One region of the Vibrio sp. RC586 genome, then DNA from elsewhere that is predicted to be linked to it. Evidence: predicted binding sites of a transcription regulator. Region 1 holds the regulator's gene; each other region holds the start of a gene.

Evidence for each region. The regulator PurR, encoded in region 1, represses purine synthesis genes. The targets are predictions, from matches to a motif close to TNANGNAAACGTTTNCNTNA.
Region 2: a site for PurR is predicted at 1,695-1,714, ahead of pckA (phosphoenolpyruvate carboxykinase (ATP)). Genes of this name have one in related genera too.
Region 3: a site for PurR is predicted at 3,112-3,131, ahead of purT (phosphoribosylglycinamide formyltransferase 2). Genes of this name have one in related genera too.
Region 4: a site for PurR is predicted at 2,139-2,158, ahead of VOA_RS03675 (NupC/NupG family nucleoside CNT transporter). Genes of this name have one in related genera too.

What each region holds. Positions count from the first base shown of each region.
Region 1 is NZ_ADBD01000013.1:219,340-224,272, forward strand. Features, by position in the region: gene elyC (envelope biogenesis factor ElyC) at 1-177, shown strand, start outside; gene torR (two-component system response regulator TorR) at 282-986, opposite strand; gene torD (molecular chaperone TorD) at 1,211-1,873, shown strand; gene purR (HTH-type transcriptional repressor PurR) at 2,251-3,261, shown strand; cyclic di-GMP riboswitch class I at 3,420-3,507, shown strand; gene VOA_RS04500 (TfoX/Sxy family DNA transformation protein) at 3,623-4,210, shown strand; gene VOA_RS04495 (TVP38/TMEM64 family protein) at 4,532-4,933, shown strand, end outside.
Region 2 is NZ_ADBD01000005.1:240,874-245,806, forward strand. Features, by position in the region: gene gspC (type II secretion system protein GspC) at 1-36, opposite strand, end outside; gene hslR (ribosome-associated heat shock protein Hsp15) at 266-643, shown strand; gene hslO (Hsp33 family molecular chaperone HslO) at 677-1,552, shown strand; gene pckA (phosphoenolpyruvate carboxykinase (ATP)) at 1,889-3,517, shown strand; gene VOA_RS14410 (AsmA family protein) at 3,656-4,933, shown strand, end outside.
Region 3 is NZ_ADBD01000007.1:358,920-363,852, reverse strand. Features, by position in the region: gene VOA_RS12485 (phosphoribosylglycinamide formyltransferase) at 1-780, opposite strand; gene VOA_RS12490 (thiopurine S-methyltransferase) at 1,119-1,775, shown strand; gene purT (phosphoribosylglycinamide formyltransferase 2) at 1,868-3,043, opposite strand; gene VOA_RS12500 (AEC family transporter) at 3,197-4,072, opposite strand; gene cdd (cytidine deaminase) at 4,232-4,933, opposite strand, start outside.
Region 4 is NZ_ADBD01000013.1:425,530-430,462, forward strand. Features, by position in the region: gene VOA_RS03680 (Ig-like domain-containing protein) at 1-632, opposite strand, end outside; gene VOA_RS03675 (NupC/NupG family nucleoside CNT transporter) at 886-2,091, opposite strand; gene VOA_RS03670 (LysR family transcriptional regulator) at 2,309-3,256, opposite strand; gene VOA_RS03665 (lytic murein transglycosylase) at 3,334-4,311, opposite strand; gene VOA_RS03660 (YcgL domain-containing protein) at 4,336-4,614, opposite strand; gene minC (septum site-determining protein MinC) at 4,814-4,933, shown strand, end outside.

The DNA of each region.
Region 1 (4,933 bases):
AAAGCCCGCTATCTTGAACAGACTGAACAGTATTGGTACGAAACTCTGGGATTATTGTGGCAAAAACTGCGCGATACGGTAGCAGGCGATGTAGAAACGCCTCTAGCCAATCCCGCTGTAATTGAAGAGACAGTAGCTGGCGATGCCGCGGTTGAGCCTACTCCTGCCACACCTTAAACTTTCCACGAGCGACAAAAAAACCGGCGAACTGCCGGTTTTTTTTATTTGCCTTACACTCTCTTATCAAAAGTGCTCATCAAGCAAGATGAGTTAAACCAAAGCTAATCACCCGCAAACATATAACCTTCACCATGTACGGTGACAAAAATCTGTGGGTTCTTTGGATCAATTTCCATCTTGGCGCGCATACGGCGAATCAAAACATCAATGGTACGATCGTTTGGAGCGTCCACTCGATGACTGATCATGTTCAAAATGCGCTCTCGGCTTAGCACTTGATTAGGATAAGAAGAAAGCGCTACTAAAAGCTCATATTCAGCTTTAGTTAACTTTACTGGCTCGCCGTTACGGCTAAGTGCACGACGCTGAACATCAAATGTCCACTCACCAAAATAAACCAGTTTATCGTCTTGCTTGTCTGCACTGTTATCACGACGAGCAAGGCAAATACGCCACAACAAGTTCTTAACTCGCACTTGCAGCTCACGTAAATCAACGGGTTTTGTGACATAGTCGTCTGCCCCCATTTCAAGGCCAACGATTTTGTCGATACTGTCTGTGCGTCCTGTCACTAAAATAATGCCAATCTCCGATTGGCCGCGTAGTTCTCGCGTCAATAGCAAACCATCTTCACCGGGCAAATTAATGTCCAGCAACACCAGATCAATATCATTGAGTTCTAGTGCTTCTCTCATTTGCGCTCCGCTTTCCGCCTGTGTGACTTGGTAGCCTTCGTTTTGAAAGTAACCACTCAACTTACTGCGGGTAACGAGATCGTCTTCAACCACAAGTACGTGATAGCTCATAATGCACCATTTTAAATAACTGGATTTATCGCAGGGTTATTCTATTCATATTTATTAATATTTCGAGAAAAATCGTGAGAAACATCACTTTTTCTTGATGCAACTCAAGCCCCACTCAGCACATTCACAACTCATTTGCATCTTTTCACAAATAGACATGTTCAGCATGATAGCTGTTCATTTTTATGGTTTAGACTAAGAGCCAACCGATTGGGAGTGCAAAAATGATACAAGAACTGAAAATCCTCAATGAAAAACGCGCAGAAGTCTATTGGTGGTTGTCGAGCCTATTTATTAAAGAGCTGACTGAACAAGATCTCGCACACTACCATTCAGCGGAAATCCGCACATTTTTGACTGGACTCGCGGCAGAAGAAAGCCTAACCACAGATGTGAAAAGTTTGATAGAAGCGCTGAATCGTTTGCAAGATAGAACCGATGCTCAGCTTGAACTTGCTGCGGATTTCTGTGATTTATTTTTGAAGTCCGATCGTGATTCAGCTCTACCTTACGCATCTGTCTACACGGATAAAGGGCTACTAAACGGTAAACCCGCACAAAAAATGCGCGAGCTTCTCGCCACGCAAGGCGTTAAGGTGGCTCAAAACCTCAATGAACCCGCCGACCATCTCGCAATTCAGCTCGATTTTTTGGCTCACCTTGCCATTAGTGCTAATCAAAATGAACAGGCTGCGGACTTGGATAACGCATCGAAAGCACAAGCTGAATTTATCGAACAACACTTACTCAACTGGTTACCCACCTTTGTTGAGCGTTGCACTCAATTTGATGACTTTGGACTTTACGCAGCCGTTGCTCGTTTAACATTGGCATTCGTGAGACAAGACAAAGATTACCTTCAAGAGCTGAATACGAATATCGAATAAGTGTCTTGTCACTCTCTTACTTAAGGTTGCCGTTCAACACCAAACTGACTCTTTGGCACAGTAAATAGAGTTTGCCTAGACGAATTGATCGCGAAATAACTTAAAGTTTGATGAATGAATTTCGTTGCGGTGAACAGATTTGCAGTCTAAAATCCACCCGCAAACGATAAAAAACGAATAAAAATATAAACCGCTAATTTTTGGCGGTTTTTGTATTTTTATTACTTTAGGCATTGTGATTGAAGCGCTTTACGTACGGCCTAGTACCGCTCATTGCTGCACAGAGTGTGAAGATTCGCTCAGTCTCGCCTTACTTCTGCTGATTTAATTAACCAATAATATTCGCTGGCATCAGCAGTCATCGACAGGAACACTCTATGGCTACGATTAAAGATGTGGCACGCCTTGCTGGCGTGTCAACGACTACCGTCTCTCACGTCATTAACAAAACTCGTTTTGTGGCTGAAACCACACAGGAGAAAGTGCAAGAAGCGGTTAAACAGCTCAACTATGCTCCTAGCGCTGTTGCACGGAGCTTGAAATGTAACACCACTCGCACCATCGGCATGTTAGTGACGCAATCCACTAACTTGTTCTTCTCTGAAGTGATTGATGGCGTAGAAAGCTACTGTTATCGCCAAGGTTACACTCTGATCTTGTGTAACACAGGCGGCATCTATGAAAAGCAACGTGATTACATTCGCATGTTGGCTGAAAAACGGGTTGATGGCATTTTGGTCATGTGTTCAGACTTGACCCAAGAGCTACAAGAGATGCTGGATGCACACAAAGACATTCCAAAAGTAATCATGGATTGGGGTCCAGAAACCTCACACGCTGATAAAATCATCGACAATTCAGAAGAAGGTGGTTACTTGGCTACCAAATACCTGACTGACCGTGGTCATACTGATATTGCATGCTTAAGCGGTCACTTTGTTAAAGCAGCATGCCAAGAGCGTATTCAAGGCTTCCGCCGTGCTATGGCTGAGGCAAAATTGCCGGTTAATGAAGATTGGATTTTAGAAGGCAACTTTGAGTGTGATACGGCGGTGCTAGCTGCCGATAAAATCCTTGCTATGGATAAGCGTCCAACTGCGGTGTTTTGTTTCAACGATACTATGGCACTTGGTTTGATGAGCCGTCTGCAACAAAAAGGCATCCGTGTACCTGAAGACATTTCCGTGATTGGCTACGACAACATTGAATTAGCGGAATATTTCTCACCACCGCTGACTACCGTACACCAACCGAAACGTCGTGTCGGGAAAAACGCCTTTGAAATTTTGTTAGAGCGCATCAAGGATAAAGAACACGAACGTCGAATTTTCGAAATGCATCCTGAAATTGTCGAGCGCGACACAGTGAAAGACTTGACAAAAAACTAACTTTCTTGACAATTCATGACGCCTATATTTGAAAGCTTGTCACATAAATTTGACAAAACCTATGTAGCATAGGTATTAATAACTTAGCTTATTCTCACATTTGAAATACCAAGTTGTGAGAATAAGCCAAGATTGGTTAATTTTTATCAGGAAAAATGTCACGCACAGGGCAAACCATTTGAAAAAGTGGGACGCAAAGCCTCCGGCCTAAACCAAAAGTTTATGGTAGGTAGCGGGGTTACCGATGGCAAAAAATGCATACACTATGTTGACTCATCATTGACATGGCCGATGCATGCATTTGCTAATTTTCTCGGACCTGATTTGGTGGCGTATGTAACAATACTCCGAGACTAACAGCATGAATAAACCAGTATTAAAAGATTCAATGCGGCTCTTTGAGCAGCTAGGACGTGTGAAATCTCGTTCAATGTTTGGTGGCTTTGGTATTTTCGTCGACGAAACTATGTTTGCGCTTGTGGTTAATGAAACGCTGCACATCCGTGCGGACGATGCCACAATCGAAAAATTCAAACTACAAGGTTATGAACCTTACGTTTATAAGAAACGTGGCTTTCCTGTCGTAACTAAGTACTACGCTTTACCTGAAGATTGTTGGAGCAATCCAACCTCCATCTTAACTGAAGCTCGCGCTGCACTTGAAGTCGCTAAGGCAGAGCGTGAAACGCAAGCTCAAGCAAAACCTGAGCGCTTAAAAGATCTGCCTAACTTACGCTTGGCAACCGAAAGGATGCTCAAAAAAGCAGGGATTGAGAATGTTGAATCACTACACTCTCATGGTGCTGTTGAAGCGTATAAAGCGATTCAGCGTACTCACTCAGCAGAAGTTAGCTTAGAGTTGCTATGGGCTCTAGAAGGTGCGATTGAAGGTAAGCATTGGTCAGTGATCCCACAAAATCGTCGTGATGAACTCTTGAGGCACCTCTAACCTACTGTTTTAGGTTCATAATCACGTCAAGATTTAGGTGTGAACACACCAAGACATACGTACATATAACGTGTCCATCTGGGCACGTTATTTTTTGAAAGAAATCCTGCTCTTCCCCTTTCTTTATTCTTAGAGTCTCAGCAATCACGCCTAATTTGGCGAGTTTGAACTCAGTGAGTATGTGTGTATTCATTCCTGAGGCTGTTAGGTATTGGCTACGCTGACTTGCTGCCAACCTGCAACTCCAAATAGTTTGGGTATACTTGACTTAAGTGTTTTGTCACTTGCCAAAACATCGAAATGATTACTAGGTATCTTTACATGAATAAAAAACTCATCATTGCCTTAATTTTGATCGCGATTACCGCCATCTTGGTGACGCAATTTAGCCAATATCTCACGTTGGATATGGCGAAAGCCAAACAAGCAGAATTAGCAAGCTATATTGATGCCCATCTATTGCAAGCCGCTTTCATTTACTTTGTGGTATATGTTTTATTGACTGCGTTTTCCATCCCTGGAGCAACCGTTGTTACTCTACTGGGTGCTGCGCTGTTTGGTTTTTGGCTCAGTCTACTACTTGCTTCCTTCGCTAGTACCATTGGCGCAACCCTCGCATTCCTCAGTAGTCGCTTTCTTTTGCGTGACTGGGTTCAAGCGAAGTTTGCCGATAAACTGTTAACCATCAACCAAGGTGTTGAGCGAGATGGTGCGTTTTACTTA
Region 2 (4,933 bases), on a different contig from region 1:
CCACGTTGCAAGCGGAGGAAGTTGTTTAATTTCCATAAATATCCACGTTATTCCTTTCTGTACTTTTACGCATCTTTTTGCGCAAACTCATCTGTACAGATGTTTTTCAATACTTTATGCAGGCATCGCAATATATCACAAGCATAGATGAGCGAACTGTCTCAAACGTTAAATTGTCGACCTGCTTGAAAAACTGCCCGCCAAACACCATTGTTAGACAAGAAAATTGGCCAAAACCTAACAAGCTTAGAGAGGGAAGTTAGCAATGAGTTCCAATGTAAATGACGTTAGGCTGGATAAATGGTTGTGGGCAGCAAGATTTTACAAAACACGCTCGCTAGCGCGAAATATGGTCGAAGGGGGCAAAGTCCACTATAATGGCCAGCGCACCAAACCCAGTAAATCGATAGAACTTGGCGCACAGATCACATTACGCCAAGGACATGACGAGAAAACGGTCATTATCGAAAAGATCTCAGACCAACGTCGTGGTGCCCCTGAAGCGCAACAGCTCTACCGAGAGACAGATGAAAGCATCGCCAAGCGTGAACGTAACGCCATGCTGCGCCAGCTCAACCCGAGTCCGGATCGACGTCCTGACAAGAAGCAGCGCCGAGATCTACTCAAATTTATTCATCAGTAAATAGCCGGACAATTCCTTATGACGACACACTCAATGGCGAACAACACGCTACATCGCTATCTATTTGAAGACCTCTCTGTGCGTGGTGAGTTAGTTCAACTGGATGAAACTTATCAGCACATGCTTTCCAGTCAGGAATACCCTGCCGCAGTAAAACACCTGATCGGTGAGTTGCTGGTTGCAACCTCACTGCTTACTGCGACCCTGAAATTTGAAGGCTCTATCACCCTGCAACTGCAAGGCAATGGCCCTGTATCTCTGGTGGTCATCAACGGTGATAACAACCAACAAGTGCGTGGTGTAGCGCGTTGGCAAGGCGATATTGACGACAATGCCAATCTGCATGATCTGCTCGGCAAAGGTCACCTTGTGATCACGATTGAACCTAAGCAAGGTGAGCGCTATCAAGGGGTGGTTGGCTTGGAAGGTAATACCCTTACCGAAGTGCTCGAAGGCTACTTCCTACGTTCTGAGCAGCTAAAAACACGTTTGTGGCTCCGTGTCGGTGAGCATGAAGGCAAAGCCTGTGCGGCTGGCATGCTGCTGCAAATCGTACCCGATGGTAAAGGCTCAGCAGAAGATTTTGAGCACCTAGAACAATTGACTGACACCATCCAGGACAAAGAGTTATTTGCTCTACCAGCAGAAGAACTGCTGTATCGTCTTTACAACCAAGACAAAGTTCAACTGTTCACTCCGCAACCAGTCCGCTTCCGCTGTGGTTGCTCACGTGAGCGCAGTGCCGCAGCGATTGTCACGGTCGCTCGTGAAGAAATTAATGACATCCTCGCCCAAGATGGCGCTGTAGCTCTGCATTGTGATTATTGCGGCACAACCTACTCATTTGATGCTGCGCAAGTGGCTGAATTGTATGCTTCACAATCATCAAATGGTTCAACATTGCATTAATTCGCCGCGTTTAACAAGCACGTAAAAACCGCCAAAAAGCCAGCCTAGCGCTGGTTTTTTCTTTTGAAAAAACCAATAAAATCAACAATCCACATCACAGTACGCCATACTTATTTTCCGCAAAGTATTAATCTTTGGCTACTGGCGCAAAGGTTTGCGTGCACGATAAAATAGTAATACCAATATATGTGACGAGTTACCTAAAACCACATAAACTTGGTGGGCAATATTTGAACTGCCTCCCTGTTTTCTCCGAGGTCCGTTGCTAGCATGGTGAGCAGATAACAATTACATAAATTCTTACAAAATCCCTACAAAATCCTACAAGGAGCACCTATGACCGTTATGGAACATACTAAGGCTGCACAACTCGATCTAGCCCAATATGGGATCACTGGCGTAACTGACGTAGTTCGTAACCCGAGCTATGAACTGTTATTTGCTGAAGAAACCCGTTCAGACCTCGAAGGTTATGAGCGTGGTGTGGTCACCGAATTAGGCGCGGTTGCGGTTGATACTGGCATCTTCACTGGCCGCTCACCAAAAGATAAGTTTATCGTTAAAGACGATACCACCCGCGATACCTTGTGGTGGACATCAGACAAAGCGAAAAACGATAACAAGCCGATTAATCAAGTGGTCTGGAATGATCTGAAAGCACAAGTAACCAAACAGCTTTCAGGTAAGCGCGTATTCGTATTGGATGGCTACTGTGGTGCCAACGCCGATACTCGCCTGAGTGTTCGCTTCATTACGGAAGTGGCATGGCAAGCGCACTTTGTAAAAAACATGTTTATCCGTCCCAGCGAAGATGAACTAACGCACTTTAAACCTGATTTCGTGGTCATGAACGGCGCGAAATGCACCAATACCAAGTGGAAAGAACACGGCCTGAACTCAGAAAACTTCACCGTGTTTAACCTGACTGAGCGCATGCAGCTCATCGGCGGTACTTGGTACGGCGGTGAGATGAAAAAAGGTATGTTCGCGATGATGAACTACTTCCTGCCGCTGCAAGGCATTGCCTCTATGCACTGCTCTGCCAACATGGGCAAAGAAGGCGATGTCGCGATCTTCTTCGGTCTTTCCGGTACGGGTAAAACGACTCTGTCGACCGATCCAAAACGTGCCTTAATCGGTGACGATGAGCACGGCTGGGATGATGATGGCGTGTTCAACTTTGAAGGTGGCTGCTACGCAAAAACCATCAAGCTGTCTAAAGAAGCAGAACCAGACATTTACAACGCAATCCGCCGTGATGCTTTGCTAGAAAACGTGACCGTTCGCAGCGATGGTTCAATCGATTTTGATGATGGTTCTAAAACTGAAAACACCCGTGTTTCTTACCCTATTTATCACATCGACAACATCGTAAAACCGGTTTCTAAAGGCGGTCATGCGACTAAGGTTATTTTCCTATCAGCGGATGCATTTGGCGTATTGCCTCCAGTATCCAAACTGACTCCAGAGCAAACCAAATACCACTTCTTGTCTGGCTTCACCGCCAAACTGGCAGGTACTGAGCGTGGTATTACCGAACCTACCCCAACTTTCTCAGCCTGTTTTGGCGCAGCGTTCCTCACTCTGCACCCAACCAAGTATGCGGAAGTGTTGGTGAAACGCATGGAAGCGGCGGGCGCAGAAGCCTATCTGGTCAACACTGGCTGGAATGGCAGCGGCAAACGTATCTCGATTAAAGATACGCGCGGCATCATTGATGCGATTTTGGATGGTTCCATCGAGAAAGCGGAAACCAAGCATATCCCGATCTTCAATCTGCAAGTGCCAACTGCATTGCCAGGTGTCGATCCGATGATCCTTGACCCACGTGATACTTATGTCGACCCACTACAATGGGAAAGCAAAGCCAAAGACTTGGCAACCCGCTTTATCAACAACTTCGACAAGTACACCGATAACGCCGAAGGTAAAGCCTTGGTGGCGGCAGGTCCTAAGCTCGATTAATGCCAAATTGGCGTAAAAGTGATAACTGAGTAGCAAGCCCCTCTTTCGAGGGGCTTTTTTTGTTGCTGTCTCTCGTGCTTTACTCCAAGCTTGGGTGTGGATTGATGAGTAACATTGAATGATGGCAACGCAGGGATTATGAGAAAACTACTGGCCATAGGCGTAGCAGGTATTGCATTACTACTTGTTTTGGTATTAGCGGGGTTTGGAATTATGCACACTCGCTACTTCACCCCCTCTGCACAATGGATTGTCCAGCAGTTGTGGCCTGAAACCCTACGCTTTGCAAAAATCGAGTATCTCTATCCATTCAAATTGCGTTTAAGTGGTGTGCAAATTGCTACCGGGCCAGCCATCGAATTACAGCAGATGGACCTCTGGCTTAATCCTTATGGTCTGCTAGAACAAAAATTAGAGATCGACAGTGTTCTAATCGATGGGGCGAACCTCATCCATGGTTTACCTGAGTTTACCTTGCCGGATGCGGTGCATCTCAATCAACTCGCACTGCACAATATTGACTGGGCGGATCAAGGCATTATCGCTCGTGGGGTGAGCTTACAGATCAAACAACCGGTTTGGGATTCACCGCAGCAGTTGTTGCCGTATGGCAAAATCCAATTTTCCGCCGACCAAATCACCTTAGATGGCGAAGCCTTTGATCAAGTGCTAGTGGATGCCAATTATCAAGCACAAGACAGCACTGTGTATGGTTTCTCGTTCAACTGGCAGCAAAGCCCAATCACGGGACAAGCAGAGCAGTACCCTGAAGGCTGGTCACTGATCAATGTCACCATTAACCAGCTCAAGCTGAACCTCGATCAATGGCAAGACCATCCACTGTGGTTAAAAATCGCCCCCCAAATTCATCACATTAATAGCTTAGATCTGCTTAACAGCCAGCTCACAGCCAACGGCGTTGACTGGGAAAACCTCAATCTCTCCGTGGAGGATTACTTCTTACAACAAGGCTTCTGGCAACAGCAGCAAGGCTATCTTTCCCTGAATGCCGATTCCGCCCAGTGGTTAGCCGCACAATGGGTAGAACCCAATGCCGAATTCACCTTTACTCCACATGGCATTGAAATTGACGGCCACACTCAAGTGTGGCAAGGCGACGTTCAACTCAAAGGTAAAATGTCCGAAACAAGTATCACTCTTTCCCAGCTCACCATCAGTGGGGTGAAATGGATCGCCGAGCGACCAGAAGATCTGCAGCCCTTTACGCAGAAGCTGCCCACTTGGCAGAATGTCAACATTGATAATCTGGATATCAATAACCTGCAAATCATCCAAACAGTTAACCGACCTTTTTGGCAAGTCTCAGGGCTGAATACGGAAGGTCAGCGTTTACAGTGGGTAAGGAACGGTCAGTGGGGATTTTGGCAAGGCAAACTCGCGGTGACGGCGAACAGT
Region 3 (4,933 bases), on a different contig from region 1:
TTATGCTGCTTGAATATGTGTTGTGATGTAAGGTTGCCACGCTTGTTGATAGAGTTCTCGTGACGTTAAGCGTATCTTGGCAATTTGAGCCTGTTCCCATTCAGTTAAACTACGCTGCTCTTGGTGAGCGGTACGCTCAATATTTTGTATTTGCTCATACAGCTGATGCTCAGCACCACTTTTGACTTCAGCAATCGCGGCTAAATGAAATTGAACTTCGGCGATGATTTTGGTTTTAGGCAGTTGAACCAAAATGTTGAGATCGCGATACCCCGACTCCGCTGGATTCTTGAAGCGGTTCTTCACTTTTACTATGGTTGCTTCACGGTTCAATGTCTCGTAGGCGTTTACAAGGCTTGCCACATCATTCGCGACTATAGTAGCTCGGGCTAAATCGGTAATGCGTTCTGCTTGTCCATCTAATTCCAAAGCCACTTTTTCTAATGCACGCTGGTGAGATTTAGTTCCAGCGAAATAAGCTTGCGTTCTTGTGAGTAGGGCAGTGCTCTTACATAAGGTTTCTAATTCGATCTGGGCTTGGTGTGCTTTACTGTACAGCACATCAAAATCTTGGTAAGGCTGGGTGACGGGATAATTCTGGCTAGAGATACCGTACAAACCACTTAAGCTATGGCGAAATAGCTTAGAGCTGACTTCATTTTGTTGGGACTCTTCTCGATTATCTTCCGTTGAGCTTGAGATTAATGGAACGGCCGCCATAACTGGAGCACGGCTTAACAGCAATAGCATCAATGCTGTGGTACGTAGCAATAGACTCATTCACTCTCCTTAGCTTGCGCTGTTGGGTCAAAAAGTGGACCTAGAAGGCGTTTCCTGACAGGGCAATTAAAGTTTGTTCAATGCGTTCAATTCCGCTCACTATGATCAATGGGGTTGAGATGCATGGTTTCCAATTGCCCTCCCGCTTCCATTTGTAAGAGTTTGTTATCCATCACATATCATTGACATAAATTCAGACTGTGTATTTTAGGTGGAGTTCCGTTATGACAAGTAAACAAATGTAACGTTAGTGGCTTTAACGATGGGGCTAAAATCGTGCTACCGAAAATTGGGGAGATCCGCTACTCTTGGCGGCAGCAAATGAAAAGGAGTGAGAGATGCGAGATCCTGAGTTTTGGCATAACAAATGGGCTGCGAACCAGATTGGTTTTCATCTGGAAGATGTGAATCCGTTACTGATTCGTTTTTGGTCTGAAACAGCACCTAAACGTGATGATAAAGTGCTAGTGCCTTTGTGTGGTAAGAGTGAAGATCTAGTATGGCTTGCTAATCAGCATGACAGTGTGCAAGGCATTGAACTGAGTCAAATTGCGGTACGCTCTTTCTTTGCCGAGCATTTTTATACCCCGACGGTGACCCGACTCAACGCGCAACATGAGTTGTATCAGTTTGATGAGTTGGCGATTTTTACCGGCGATTTTTTCACGGCTCCCGTTGAATCTGTAGATTTGATTTATGATCGCGCAGCGCTAGTGGCATTACCCAAAGAAATGCGTTCAGACTACGCGCAGCGTTTGCTGCAACTGCTTAAACCGGGTGGACGGGTTCTACTGGTCAGTATGGACTACGTGCAAACTGAGCTGCCGGGGCCACCATTCTCAGTTCCTGAAGCGGAAATTCGCATGTTGTTTGCTCATTGCGAGGTTCGCAGGGTTTATCAAGATACGACTATCGATCCTCATCTGAATAAGCGAACTACAGCGGGTTTGAGCCGTTATGCGGAAGAGGTTTGGGTGATTGAGAAAGGTGAGTGACTTTTACTCCATGACCGTCACTAAGTAGAAATGAAAAAAGCGCGCTGAAATAGCGCGCTTTTTGATGGTGCTGATAACGATAGGGTGCCGAATTAGTAATGGATCTTCACTGCTTTCGCACATTCAATCGCACGATCAGTGGCTTCCTGTGTGGTTTTGCCACGGCTTAGCGCTACACCCAAACGGCGGCGACCTGCAATGTCTGGTTTTCCAAATAAACGCACTTGCGTGTGAGGAATGCTTAATGCGTCGTCCAATCCACTAAATTGAATGTTTTGAGACTGGCCTTGGCCAAGAATCGCGGCTGAGGCTGATGGCCCATATTGCACAATTTGGCCAATAGGCAGACCAGTAAACGCGCGCACATGCAGAGCGAACTCAGACAGTTCTTGGGAAATCAGCGTGACCATTCCGGTATCGTGTGGGCGAGGAGAGACTTCGTTGAAGATGACTTTATCGCCTTTCACAAACAGTTCAACGCCAAACAAGCCGTAACCACCGAGAGCATTGACGACTTGTTCTGCTACGTATTCAGCGGCTTTGATGGCATTTTCCGACATCACTTGTGGTTGCCATGATTCACGGTAGTCTCCATCTTCTTGACGATGACCGATAGGTGCACAGAAATGAACACCATCTACGGCACGTACTGTCAGCAGCGTGATCTCGTAATCAAAGTCGACAAAGCCTTCAACAATCACACGGCCTGCGCCACTGCGCCCGCCTTGCTGAGCGTACTGCCACGCGGCTTCAATTTGTTCTGGGGTGCGAATAACACTTTGTCCTTTGCCTGATGAGCTCATGACTGGTTTACAAACACAAGGTAGACCAATGGTTTCTACTGCTGCGGCAAAGCTTTCGTAGCTATCCGCGAATTGATAATGGGAAGTCGGTAGACCCAACTCTTCCGCCGCGAGTCGACGAATGCCTTCACGGTTCATCGTCAGGCGAGTCGCATTGGCGGTCGGAACCACATTCAAGCCTTGCGCTTCTAACTCGACCAATTTGCTCGTGGCAATCGCTTCAATTTCGGGTACGACAAAATGAGGTTTTTCTAAATCAATGACTTGCTGCAATGCATCGGTATCAAGCATATCAAATACATGGCTGCGATGGGCAACCTGCATGGCAGGCGCATCGGCGTAACGATCACAGGCGATCACTTCGAGGCCAAGACGTTGGCATTCAATCGCTACTTCTTTACCGAGCTCACCAGAACCAAGCAAAAGTACTCGTGTTGCGTTATCCCGAGTTGCTGTCCCAAACATAGACAATCCTTATAGTTATTCAGTCAACATTAGCAAAAAACAGCGGCCATGATACTGGAACAAAGCAGAAAAGAAAACGTTTGCTTCCCGCTGTAACCAGTCAGATTAGCTCATGTTTGGTCAAGTTGATGACAGTTTTGTGGAGAATGTCCATCATAGAGAAAGGGCGATAAAGAGCAAAATGGGTAGGCTCAATAAGCTGAAGAAATTCCCAAATAGCACCATAGCGGCAACCTGAGCCGGTTCTATGTGGTAGCGTTCGGCAAAGAGGTAGTTCATCACCGCGGGTGGCAGCATGGTAAACAGCACCATCATTTGCAGTTGTAGAGGGGGTAGGGGAATGAAAAGATAAATCACCACAAACGCACAAGCGCCAGTAAGTAAAGATTGCACCGTAGAAATGATGCCCACTTTCAGGCCCTCTAAACGCAGATTGATCATTTGCGACCCGAGTGAAAGCAGCATCACCGGAACGGCGGCTTGCCCGAGTAAAGCGGTGGCGTTGTATAAGGGTGACCAGACAGAGACTCCACTTAGATTGAGTAGTAAAGCCAGTGAGGATGCTAAAAAAACAGGAGCGCTGAGCACTGTTTTCAACACGCTGCCTTTGCTTAACATGGCAACGCCTAAGCTAATGTGCAGACACATAGAGACCACAAACAGCAACACGGCAGAGGGGAGTGCTGTTTCGCCAAAAGCATAAGTAAACAGGGGAATCGCTAAATTACCGCTGTTGCGAAACATGTGTAGCGGAGCCCATGTTTTAAATGACCATCCGCCCAAACGACACACTCCTAGCATCAATACGCCAGGCAACAATACGGCAATGAGAGCTGAGATTAGCAGGGGTGTCTGCTGTGTATCCAGCGGCATGTTGACCAGTGAAGAAAACACCAACGCAGGCACAAAGGCCTCCATATTGATGCGATTGATCGGGCGAAAATCGGGTTTGAGCCAGAGGCCAATCAGATAACCAATCAGCACCAAGCTGATGACCGGAAAAAGTATCGCAACGATTTGTTCGAACATAGCTCGCTAGAGATGCGTGTAAAAAGCGCAAATTATCAGGCTTTATTCAGAACGTCATGGTAGGTGATGGAAAAATGTGCGCACGACAGCTTTCGCAAGCGGTTTAGCAAAAGTGTTGGTACAAAAAAGTGAAGAGGCCAGCGGCCTCTTCTTTTCGATTTACAGTGAAAGATAGGAGAGCGGGATATCCGGATTAATCACTTCCAGTGTCGCTTGTGTATCGGCAAGATGGCTGATTTTACCGGTTGTACTTTCTACTAGTGCAGCGGCTTCGATTTCCTCAAACGATTCACCCATCATCATGGCTTGTGCTAAGGCCACTTGTAGCGGTGGCAAGCTTGGGTTAAATGCAGCATTTTCGGCATACGCGCCAAGGTAAACTGCACCACTGCGCATTTTCAGTGCAACCCCACTGAAGTTTTGGGTATAAGGTGAATGGCTGATGTTCATCGCACGCAGGGCTTGTTGGATCAACTCTTCATCATCGTTAGTGGTTTTACCATGATTGACTGGGCTCATCAGGCCTGAATCAATACCGAGATCGGCAGGGCCAAACGATTCGGGTAGATACTCTTGTAAGCTTTTTGCTGCACGTTTTGGAAGCTGGATTCTCAGCGAAGAGGCGGTGGTCAGCTCATTCATAAACTGGCGACAATGGCCACAAGGACTGAAGTTGATGGTAATGTCGGCAACGCCTTGTTCACCTTTCATCCAAGCATGGCTGATGGCGCATTGCTCTGCGTGAACGGTTTGACCTAATTGTGCACCAGTGAATTCCATATTTGCACCAAGATAGAGGCGACCTGAGATGCCACGTACGATGGCGCCTACATAAAATTCGGAAATAGGCGCAAAAGAGTA
Region 4 (4,933 bases), 210 kb from region 1:
ACACTGCCATCACTATCAGCAGCATTAGCAGCCACCGCTAAAACATTCCCCACGGTTAACTGCTCACTGCCCGTTGGGCTAGTCAACGTCACAGTTGGCGGAACAGGGTTACCGGTCGGTGTTACGCTGATACTTACGGTGCTGCTGGTGGTTGCACCTTGGTTATCGGTCGCAATCGCGGTCACTGACGTTGCACCCAATGCTGCCGTCCAGTCCACTTGATATGGGGCTTGTTGATCAATCGCAATACTCTGTGTACCGACTAAAAACTCCACTTGAGTGATGCTGCCATCGCTATCTGAGGCACTGGCTTGTAATCCCACCACCGAACCTTGTGGGATCTTGGCGTTATTGAGCGGTGATTGGATGGACACTTGAGGTGGGATATTCGCCCCTCCGTCACACTGTCCAAGAATTTGCCATGCGTCCCATTGCCCAGAATGGGTTGCGGGATCGTTACCCTGAGTCCAGTAACGCGCTTGGTAAGCGGTGTTGGTTTTTTGAACTTTGTCGCTGCCGACATACACGGTGTTGCTGTCCCACACTGGCACTCCGGCACAGTTATAGGCTTGTGCAGAGTAGCTTACCCCCAAGCTGGCGGTAATCACGGCTGCTAAACAATAGCGCTTCATGTTTCTCTCCTGTATTAGATGATGTCGCTTATAACTAATACTCCAGAGTGGAAGTTTTGCATGCTAATCCTCTGATTAGTTTATATTTCTCGGCACAGTGTCACTGACTAGCACGGAACTCAACATAACTTTCAACGCTTTTTCGGCACGATTCACGAATCCCTCTCCATACAACCTATATCGTATTTATGCTGACAAAGCGGGCATAAAAAAAGCCAGCGATGACGCTGGCTTGTTCTTTATTAAATCAAAATCATAAGGACAAGATGACCCCAGCAATCGATGCGCTCATTAGGTTGGCCAACACGCCAGCACCAATCGCACGGAAACCATACTTAGAGATGAACGCACGACGCTCAGGCACCAAACTGCCTAACCCGCCAATCAAAATCGCCATGGTGGAAATATTCGCAAAGCCACACAGAGCAAAAGTAATGATCGCTTGTGAGTGCGCACTCAACTGCTGCTTTACTTCGATGAGTTGAATGAAAGCCACAAACTCGTTCACCACCACTTTATTACCAATCAGCGAACCTGCGGTGATCGCTTCATGCCATGGAATACCAATCAGCCAAGCCACCGGAGCAAAAACATACCCCATAATCAGTTCAAAGCTCAGCTCGATGCCAAACCAGCCACCAACCCAGCCTAACAAGCCATTTAGCAGAGCAATCACACTCACGAAGGCGAGCAGAGTCGCACCCACCGCAACAGCGATTTTAACGCCGGACATGGCACCATCAGCAATCGCTTCAACCACATTAGTCGCTTTAGGCAGATCCAATTCGTCATCCGCCGTCACCACATCGATTTTTTCGATTTCTGGCAACATGATTTTGGCCATGAGCAGACCGGCAGGCGCCGACATAAACGCCGCCGCAATTAAGTAGTTAAGCTCAACCCCCAGCGAGGCATAACCGACCAAAGTACCACCTGCAACCGAAGCCAAGCCACCTGTCATCACCGCAAAAAATTGCGAATCGGTCATCTTGTTCAGATAAGGTTTAACCACCAGCGGCGCTTCAATCATGCCCACGAAAATGTTTGCGGTAGCGGAAAGGGATTCCGCACGACCTGTGCCAAGCAATTTCTGCAAACCACCACCGATGAGGTTAATCACTTTCGGCATGATGCCTAAATGGTAAAGGCCAGAAATCAGTGCGGAAAAGAAAATGATGATGCCGAGGACATTGATCGCAAACACAAAACCCACACTGCCATTGGCAAGGCCACCAAACACAAAACCAATTCCGTCTTGTCCATAGTTGATCAGTTGTGACACTGCGCCTGTCACACTATTCAGTGCATCTTTACCGGCTGGCACGTACAGCACCAGTAATGCGAAGAAAATTTGCAGCAATAACGCTAACGAGACTGTACGCAAATTGATATTTTTTCTATTGGTAGAAAATAACCACGCAATCAACAAAATTGCGCCCATACCGAGAAGTGATGACATAACGCCGCCCAAAATGTGAGTAGAACAGGAAAGACGGCGATTTTAGTGAAGGAAATCGTATGCGCAAGGCGCATTTGTTAATCACTCATTACCAAACCAGTGAACAAAATGCGCTTTTCTATAACCTGCTGATTTTATTAAGACTAAACGTTTGCTTATGAGTTATCTTTTCCATTTGGAAAATATCTTTTTAAAACCAGCAATAATTTCTCCGACTTTACGCAGAGGTAAAACGGACATAAGGCTGTAATCTGGCATCCCAGTAACAAGGGGTACCAAGTACCTGCTTGATAAAATCAATAACAGCCGATGTCTTTTTAGGCATATGCTGCCGACTTGGATAAACCGCATAAAACGGCATCTGTTGATCTGCACACCATTCCGGCAACAATTGAATCAGTTGTCCAGTTCGAAACTCATCTCGCAGTAAATAGGTGGCCAAATAGGCTATTCCCCACCCAGCTACGGCGGCATCGCGCACCGCTTCAGCCAAATCGACTGAATAGTTACCGGAGACTTTAACGGTTTGACTTTGCCCATCCCGACTGAATGACCAACGCGTATAATCGCGCTCCCAACTTCGATAAATCAAACAGTTATGATCCATCAGCTCCACTGGTTGAGTCGGTGTGCCATGACGCAGTAAATATTCTGTTGATGCAGCCACCACAAAACGACAATCTGCAATGCGTTGTGCCACATAGCCTTCCGGCAGTTGCTCGTTACTGGTGATCCACAAATCGAGCCCTTCTTTAAGCATATCAACTTTATGATCAAACAGATGTACTTCGACTCTAAGATCGGGGTACTGCTGGCGAAGTTGTTCTAAGGCAGGTAACACATGCAAAGTACCGAACGATTGCGATAAACCAAGCCGGAGCAGGCCTGCCACCTCATCACGCTGATCTTCCATTTCACTTTGCGCGTTAGTCACTATCGTGAGCAGCTCACTACAATGGGAATAGAACAAATTGCCGGCATCAGTCAGAGTAAAACTGCGCGTGGTGCGCTGCACCAGTTTTACCCCAAGTGACGCTTCTAATGCGGCGAGCTGTTTACTGACATGGGAAACCGACACACCTAACGCATGCGCAGCAGCAGTAAAACTTTGATGTTGGATTAACACCGCAAATAAAGCCATCTGACTGGCACGTTCAGCAAGCAAACTCAATCCTCATTAAAATCTTCTCGCAAGAAAAAAATAGAGGGCTCCCAGGAGCCCTCTCGTATCGTCAGTTTCGATCAAAATTTGATCCGATCCGCAAGATGGCTAACCGCGAGCGCAAAGTAGTAAGAGCGGTTCCACTTCATCAGTACATTGTAGTTGTTGTAAACAAGATAAATACGCCCCGCTTCATCATCCGGCATGATCAGCCAAGCTTTCACATCACCAGAGCTAGAAAGAACAGGCAGTGGCTTACCGTCATAACGAGTCACGCCCAATTTACTCCACTCTTGTAAAGTTTTGCCTTTTTCAGGCTGGCGACCTTCAAGATCATGATTAAAACCTTTCGGGATTTTTACTTGGCGTCCCCAAGTGTACTTATCATCCCAGCCTGATTGGCTAAGATAGTTCGCCGTGGAAGCAAATACATCTGAGCGGGTTCCCCAAATGTCTTTTTTGCCATCGCCATTACCGTCTGCTGCAAAATTCAAAAATGAACTTGGCATAAATTGGCATTGACCCATTGCGCCCGCCCAAGAGCCTTTCATTGTTTCAGGTGCAATATGGCCTTGTTCTAAAATCTGCAAAGCTGCCATGGTTTCTTTACGGAAAAACTCTTCACGACGACCTTCGTACGCTAGCGTTGATAACGCATCAATCACACTGAAGTTACCCGTTAGCGCACCGAAATTACTCTCTACACCCCATAAAGCCACAATAAATCTGGGTTGCACACCATACTGCTTACCAATGCGTTGTAATTCATCATAATGCTTTTCATACAGTGATTGAGCTTGCTTCACTTTCCATTCCGGCACAGCACGTGGAATATACTCATCCAACGTCAGCTTTTTCTCCGGCTGGTTTTTATCCGCCACAACGGCACGAGGTTTGTACTCAACATCGCGAAATGCTTCATTGAGTATGCGTTCAGAAATGCCTTCTTCACGCGCTTGCTGCTTTAGTCTTTCGACATATTCTTCAAAACTGACTTCATTGGCGAGCACTGGTGCTGACAGGGTCAAGCCCAATACTATCGATAATAATTTTTTCAAGATGCCCTCCTTGAGCGATCTTCATCAGGGAGTTTGGCGCGCTTTGCGCTCCTTATGTTGCTCAAGCAAATTCTCCGGCGGTGGTGGTAATTGTAGGAAAAAACCCTGCTCTTGCAGTGATTCTTTCACTTTTTCCACATTAACCTGCGCAAGTTGACGCTGCTCAAGATTAACCAACATGACGAAAATAGGTTTACCAAACATCTGTTTCAAGGTGTCAGGAACCTGTGAAAAATCGTCCCGTTTCGGAATATAGAGGTAAGTCCCTTCTTTTTTAGGACTTTTATAAATAGAGCAAAGCATGACAAGCCTTCTAATTTAATAATTGACCACTTGGGGCGTTTTGTCTTAATTCAGTTAACTTTGGCCAAAATTGATGCCAAATCACTTATTTCACCGCAAGAGAACTTGCTGTGCTTTGGCGCTGAATATAACATGACAGCCCTGTTCTCAGCCAATGCTCTCTCCGCAAGGCATAGAGTTTATTGAGGTCAAAGTTACCATGTCCAAAACCCCTGACCTGAAAGGTAGTAGTTTTACTTTGTCGGTATTACACCTTTCTGACAACCAAATTGCGCATACTGTTCAATTTCTTCAAGAAAAGGTCGCGCAGGCTCCCGCT